3 regions of the Escherichia sp. XD33 genome follow, and region 2 is predicted to be linked to each of the others. Evidence: predicted binding sites of a transcription regulator. Region 2 holds the regulator's gene; each other region holds the start of a gene.
What was found. The regulator CRP, encoded in region 2, controls carbon source genes, mostly activating them, when cyclic AMP is high. The targets are predictions, from matches to a motif close to ATGTGANNNNNNTCACAT.
Positions count from the first base shown of each region.

Region 1: a site for CRP is predicted at 1,297-1,314, ahead of focA (formate transporter FocA). Genes of this name have one in related genera too.
Region 3: a site for CRP is predicted at 1,205-1,222, ahead of aaeR (HTH-type transcriptional activator AaeR). Genes of this name have one in related genera too.

Region 1 is NZ_JAENDM010000009.1:31,557-33,832, reverse strand. Features, by position in the region: gene ycaO (30S ribosomal protein S12 methylthiotransferase accessory factor YcaO) at 1-967, shown strand, start outside; gene focA (formate transporter FocA) at 1,373-2,230, shown strand.
Region 2 is NZ_JAENDM010000006.1:134,020-136,295, reverse strand. Features, by position in the region: gene K0778_RS06115 (OsmC family protein) at 1-310, opposite strand, end outside; gene crp (cAMP-activated global transcriptional regulator CRP) at 612-1,244, shown strand; gene K0778_RS06105 (YccS/YhfK family putative transporter) at 1,295-2,276, shown strand, end outside.
Region 3 is NZ_JAENDM010000026.1:33,418-35,693, reverse strand. Features, by position in the region: gene aaeA (p-hydroxybenzoic acid efflux pump subunit AaeA) at 1-846, opposite strand, end outside; gene aaeX (p-hydroxybenzoic acid efflux pump operon protein AaeX) at 854-1,057, opposite strand; gene aaeR (HTH-type transcriptional activator AaeR) at 1,240-2,169, shown strand.

The sequences.
Region 1 (2,276 bases), on a different contig from region 2:
TGCTAACGGTACCTGCTTTGCCTCTTTCGGTGCGCATCCTGATTTTGGCGTAGCACTGGAACGTACCGTGACCGAGCTGCTGCAAGGTCGTGGCCTGAAAGATTTGGATGTGTTTACTCCGCCAACCTTCGATGATGAAGAAGTCGCTGAACATACCAACCTCGAAACGCACTTTATCGATTCCAGCGGTTTAATCTCCTGGGACCTGTTCAAGCAGGATGCCGATTATCCGTTTGTGGACTGGAATTTCTCCGGCACCACGGAAGAAGAGTTCGCCACACTGATGGCTATCTTCAACAAAGAAGATAAAGAAGTTTATATTGCCGATTACGAGCATCTGGGCGTTTATGCTTGCCGTATTATCGTGCCTGGCATGTCCGATATTTATCCGGCTGAAGATCTGTGGCTCGCGAATAACAGTATGGGCAGCCATTTACGTGAAACGATTCTTTCGCTACCAGGCAGCGAGTGGGAAAAAGAAGATTACCTGAACCTCATCGAGCAACTGGATGAAGAAGGTTTTGATGACTTTACCCGCGTGCGTGAGCTGTTGGGTCTGGCGACCGGGTCGGATAACGGTTGGTACACCCTGCGTATCGGTGAATTAAAAGCCATGCTGGCGCTGGCTGGTGGCGATCTGGAACAGGCTCTGGTCTGGACCGAATGGACGATGGAGTTTAACTCATCAGTATTTAGTCCGGAACGCGCCAACTATTATCGCTGCCTGCAAACGTTGTTATTACTGGCACAGGAAGAAGATCGCCAGCCGCTGCAATATCTGAATGCGTTTGTTCGCATGTACGGCGCAGATGCCGTAGAAGCCGCCAGTGCGGCAATGAGCGGCGAAGCGGCGTTTTACGGCCTGCAACCGGTAGATAGCGATCTGCACGCGTTTGCTGCACATCAGTCGTTGTTGAAGGCCTACGAAAAGCTGCAGCGCGCCAAAGCAGCATTCTGGGCAAAATAAAATCAAATAGCCTACGCAATGTAGGCTTAATGATTAGTCTGAGTTATATTACGGGGCGTTTTTTTAATGCCCCGCTTTACATATATTTGCATTAATAAAATAATTGTAATTATAAGGTTAAATATCGGTAATTTGTATTTAATAAATACGATCGATATTGTTACTTTATTCGCCTGATGCTCCCTTTTAATTAACTGTTTTAGCGGAGGATGCGGAAAAAATTCAACTCATTTGTTAATTTTTAAAATTTATTTTTATTTGGATAATCAAATATTTACTCCGTATTTGCATAAAAACCATGCGAGTTACGGGCCTATAAGCCAGGCGAGATATGATCTATATCAATTTTTCATCTATAATGCTTTGTTAGTATCTCGTCGCCGACTTAATAAAGAGAGAGTTAGTGTGAAAGCTGACAACCCTTTTGATCTTTTACTTCCTGCTGCAATGGCCAAAGTGGCCGAAGAGGCGGGTGTCTATAAAGCAACGAAACATCCGCTTAAGACTTTCTATCTGGCGATTACCGCCGGTGTTTTCATCTCAATCGCATTCGTCTTCTATATCACAGCAACCACTGGCACAGGCACAATGCCCTTCGGCATGGCAAAACTGGTTGGCGGCATTTGCTTCTCTCTGGGGCTGATTCTTTGTGTTGTCTGCGGAGCCGATCTCTTTACTTCCACCGTGTTGATTGTTGTTGCTAAGGCGAGTGGGCGCATCACCTGGGGTCAGTTGGCGAAAAACTGGCTAAATGTCTATTTTGGCAACCTGGTCGGCGCACTGCTGTTTGTACTTTTAATGTGGCTTTCCGGCGAGTATATGACCGCAAATGGTCAATGGGGACTAAACGTCCTACAAACCGCCGACCACAAAGTGCACCATACTTTTATTGAGGCCGTCTGTCTTGGTATCCTGGCAAACCTGATGGTATGTCTGGCAGTATGGATGAGTTATTCTGGCCGCAGCCTGATGGACAAAGCGTTCATTATGGTGCTGCCGGTCGCGATGTTTGTTGCCAGCGGTTTTGAGCACAGTATCGCAAACATGTTTATGATCCCGATGGGTATTGTAATCCGCGACTTCGCATCCCCGGAATTTTGGACCGCAGTCGGTTCTGCACCGGAAAATTTTTCTCACCTGACCGTGATGAATTTCATCACTGATAACCTGATTCCGGTTACGATCGGCAACATTATCGGTGGTGGTTTGTTGGTTGGGTTGACATACTGGGTCATTTACCTGCGTGAAAACGACCACCATTAATGGTTGTCGAAGTACGCAGTAAATAAAAAATCCACTTAAGAAGGTA
Region 2 (2,276 bases):
CACGCGCAACCGCTGCGTCTTTCAGGTCGCGACCGGTGACGATAAAATGCAGATTAATGTGCGTAAACAGGCGTGGTGCCTCTTCGCGGCGTTCAGAGGTCAATTTTACTTCACAATCGACCACATCCTGACGCCCTTTTTGCAGGATCGAAACCACATCGATGGCACTGCAACCACCCGCCGCCATCAACACCATTTCCATCGGACTTGGTGCTTTATCGCCTGAGTTGCCGTCCATTAAAATCTGGTGACCAGAGGCAGATTCGCCCAGAAAAGTTAACCCTTCGACCCACTTCACTCGCGCTTGCATTTTTGCTACTCCACTGCGTCAATTTTCCTGACAGAGTACGCGTACTAACCAAATCGCGCAACGGAAGGCGACCTGGGTCATGCTGAAGCGAGACACCAGGAGACACAAAGCGAAAGCTATGCTAAAACAGTCAGGATGCTACAGTAATACATTGATGTACTGCATGTATGCAAAGGACGTCACATTACCGTGCAGTACAGTTGATAGCCCCTTCCCAGGTAGCGGGAAGCATATTTCGGCAATCCAGAGACAGCGGCGTTATCTGGCTCTGGAGAAAGCTTATAACAGAGGATAACCGCGCATGGTGCTTGGCAAACCGCAAACAGACCCGACTCTCGAATGGTTCTTGTCTCATTGCCACATTCATAAGTACCCATCCAAGAGCACGCTTATTCACCAGGGTGAAAAAGCGGAAACGCTGTACTACATCGTTAAAGGCTCTGTGGCAGTGCTGATCAAAGACGAAGAGGGTAAAGAAATGATCCTCTCCTATCTGAATCAGGGTGATTTTATTGGCGAACTGGGCCTGTTTGAAGAGGGCCAGGAACGTAGCGCATGGGTACGTGCGAAAACCGCCTGTGAAGTGGCTGAAATTTCGTACAAAAAATTTCGCCAATTGATTCAGGTAAACCCGGACATTCTGATGCGTTTGTCTGCACAGATGGCGCGTCGTCTGCAAGTCACTTCAGAGAAAGTGGGCAACCTGGCGTTCCTCGACGTGACGGGCCGCATTGCACAGACTCTGCTGAATCTGGCAAAACAACCAGACGCTATGACTCACCCGGACGGTATGCAAATCAAAATTACCCGTCAGGAAATTGGTCAGATTGTCGGCTGTTCTCGTGAAACCGTGGGACGCATTCTGAAGATGCTGGAAGATCAGAACCTGATCTCCGCACACGGTAAAACCATCGTCGTTTACGGCACTCGTTAATCCCGTCGGAGTGGCGCGTTACCTGGTAGCGCGCCATTTTGTTTCCCCCGATGTGGCGCAGACTGATTTATCACCCCGATATCAACTATGCACTTCGACAAACGCTGGTGCTATGTTTGCCCGTGGCCGTTGGGTTAATGCTTGGCGAATTACGATTCGGTCTGCTCTTCTCCCTCGTTCCTGCCTGTTGCAATATTGCGGGCCTTGATACGCCTCATAAACGTTTTTTCAAACGCTTAATCATTGGTGCGTCGCTGTTTGCCACCTGTAGCTTGCTGACACAGCTACTACTGGCAAAAGATGTTCCCCTGCCCTTTTTGCTGACCGGATTAACGCTGGTACTTGGCGTCACTGCTGAGCTGGGGCCATTGCACGCAAAATTGCTTCCTGCATCGCTGCTCGCCGCCATTTTTACCCTCAGTTTGGCGGGATACATGCCGGTCTGGGAACCGTTGCTCATCTATGCGTTGGGCACTCTCTGGTACGGATTGTTTAACTGGTTTTGGTTCTGGATCTGGCGCGAACAACCGCTGCGCGAGTCACTAAGTCTGCTGTACCGTGAACTGGCAGATTATTGTGAAGCCAAATACAGCCTGCTTACCCAGCACACCGACCCTGAAAAAGCGCTGCCGCCGCTGCTGGTGCGCCAGCAAAAAGCGGTCGATCTAATTACCCAGTGCTATCAGCAAATGCATATGCTTTCCGCGCAAAATAATACTGACTACAAGCGGATGCTGCGTATTTTCCAGGAGGCGCTGGATTTACAGGAACATATTTCGGTCAGTTTGCATCAGCCGGAAGAGGTGCAAAAGCTGGTCGAGCGTAGCCATGCGGAAGAAGTTATCCGCTGGAATGCGCAAACCGTCGCCGCTCGCCTGCGCGTGCTGGCTGATGACATTCTTTACCATCGCCTGCCAACGCGTTTTACGATGGAAAAGCAAATTGGCGCACTGGAAAAAATCGCCCGCCAGCATCCGGATAATCCGGTTGGGCAATTCTGCTACTGGCATTTCAGCCGCATCGCCCGCGTGC
Region 3 (2,276 bases), on a different contig from region 2:
TGTAGCAGTGGTGCCCGCAGGCCAGATGTTCTCTTGCTGGTTGTCGAGACGAATACGAACCGGAACACGTTGCGCCAAACGCACCCATTCAAGGTTAGAGTCGATGGTCGCCATCCCTTTGTCGTCACGCGTGCTGCTGGCGTTGGTGACCCCTGCGGCAACACTATCAACAGTCCCTTTCAGCACTTTGTTACTGCCAAGCGGCGTGATCTCTGCACGATACCCCGGACGCACCCCTTCCAGCTTAGTTTCTTCCATATAGGCCAGTACATAGAAGGAGTTCTGTTTCACCAGCGCAACCGCCGTTGATCCTCGAGTAATAAACTCACCGGTATAGACGTTGAGGTTGGTCACCCAGCCATCTGCTGGCGCGCGGATCACCGTGCGTTCAAGATCCAGTTTTGCCAGATCGCGGGTCGCCTGCGCTTTCGCTAACTGATGCAGAACCGTTTGTAGTACGTTGTTGGCCTGGTCGATCTCTTCGCGAGACATCGCCTGCACACCGAGACGGTTACGACGTCCGGCCTCCTGGCGTTTCTCCTGTGCCAGTACCTGATAATAAGCAACATCGGCTTGCGCTTCCTCAAGCGCCTTTTGATAGCGCGGCTGGTCGATGGTGAACAGTATCTGTCCTTTTTTCACCAGCTGGTTATCATGAACATTCACCTGGGTAATGAGTCCAGAAACGTCCGGCGCGATCGCAACGACGTCAGCGCTAAAGCGCGCGTCACGCGTCCAGGGGGATTCGGTGTAATAGACCCAGGCATTAAAAATTGCGATGAAGGCCAGAATGACTAATACGACCGTGATGGCCGTACGGGAGAATTTTCTTATTAGTGTTTTCACTTCAACCTCAAACGAACAGTCGCGATATCAAATAAAACAAGCAGCAATAGAGCGCGGTGTTGAACAACGCCGGATGCCAGACAAAGTCGTAGATACCTGTTGGCACAAGTACCCGGCGCACCAGCCAGAAAATCGCCAGTGATAAAAGCAATTCAAAAAATATCGGTGGGAAGGACAGCCCAAACACCACGATAACGGGAAACAGACTCATGTTGACCTTGGTTGTAAAGAGAGAGCAGGCGTTATTATTTTCAGCATCTGTCGCCGCAGAGAAGGGCATGGAAAGCCGGGCGAGAGCAACATTGCTGTAGATTGATATTTAATATATTAGCGTAACTGTTATGCTGTTATCTATATTATGTGATCTAAATCACTTTTAAGTCAGAGTGAATAATGGAACGACTAAAACGCATGTCGGTGTTTGCCAAAGTAGTTGAATTTGGCTCTTTTACCGCCGCCGCCAGACAGCTACAGATGAGCGTTTCGTCCATCAGTCAGACGGTATCAAAACTGGAAGATGAGTTGCAGGTAAAGCTGTTAAACCGTAGCACACGCAGCATTGGCCTGACCGAAGCCGGTAGAATTTACTACCAGGGCTGCCGTCGTATGCTTCATGAAGTGCAGGATGTTCATGAGCAACTGTATGCCTTCAATAACACCCCCATCGGGACGCTACGCATTGGCTGTTCTTCAACTATGGCACAAAATGTTCTCGCCGGGCTGACAGCCAAAATGCTGAAAGAATACCCAGGTTTGAGCGTCAATCTGGTTACCGGAATTCCAGCCCCCGACCTGATTGCCGACGGTCTGGATGTGGTGATCCGCGTCGGCGCGTTGCAGGATTCCAGCCTGTTTTCCCGCCGTCTGGGCGCGATGCCAATGGTGGTGTGCGCCGCGAAAAGCTATCTCACACAATACGGCATACCGGAAAAACCCGCCGATTTGAGTAGTCATTCATGGCTTGAATACAGCGTGCGGCCCGACAATGAATTTGAACTGATCGCACCGGAAGGGATCTCGACTCGCCTGATCCCACAAGGAAGATTTGTGACTAATGATCCGATGACGCTGGTGCGCTGGCTGACGGCGGGTGCCGGGATCGCCTACGTGCCGCTGATGTGGGTGATCAACGAGATCAATCGTGGGGAGCTGGAGATCCTGCTGCCGCGTTACCAGTCAGATCCACGCCCGGTTTATGCGTTATATACCGAAAAAGATAAGCTGCCGCTGAAGGTACAGGTCGTGATCAACTCGCTGACGGATTATTTTGTTGAGGTCGGTAAATTGTTTCAGGAGATGCACGGGCGCGGGAAAGAGAAGTAATTCATATTGTACTGTTACGTTGTACAAACCTGTGCCAACGGGTTCCCCTCACCCTAACCCTCTCCCCAAAGGGGCGAGGGGACCGTTCGTGCACGTAGAAAGATTAA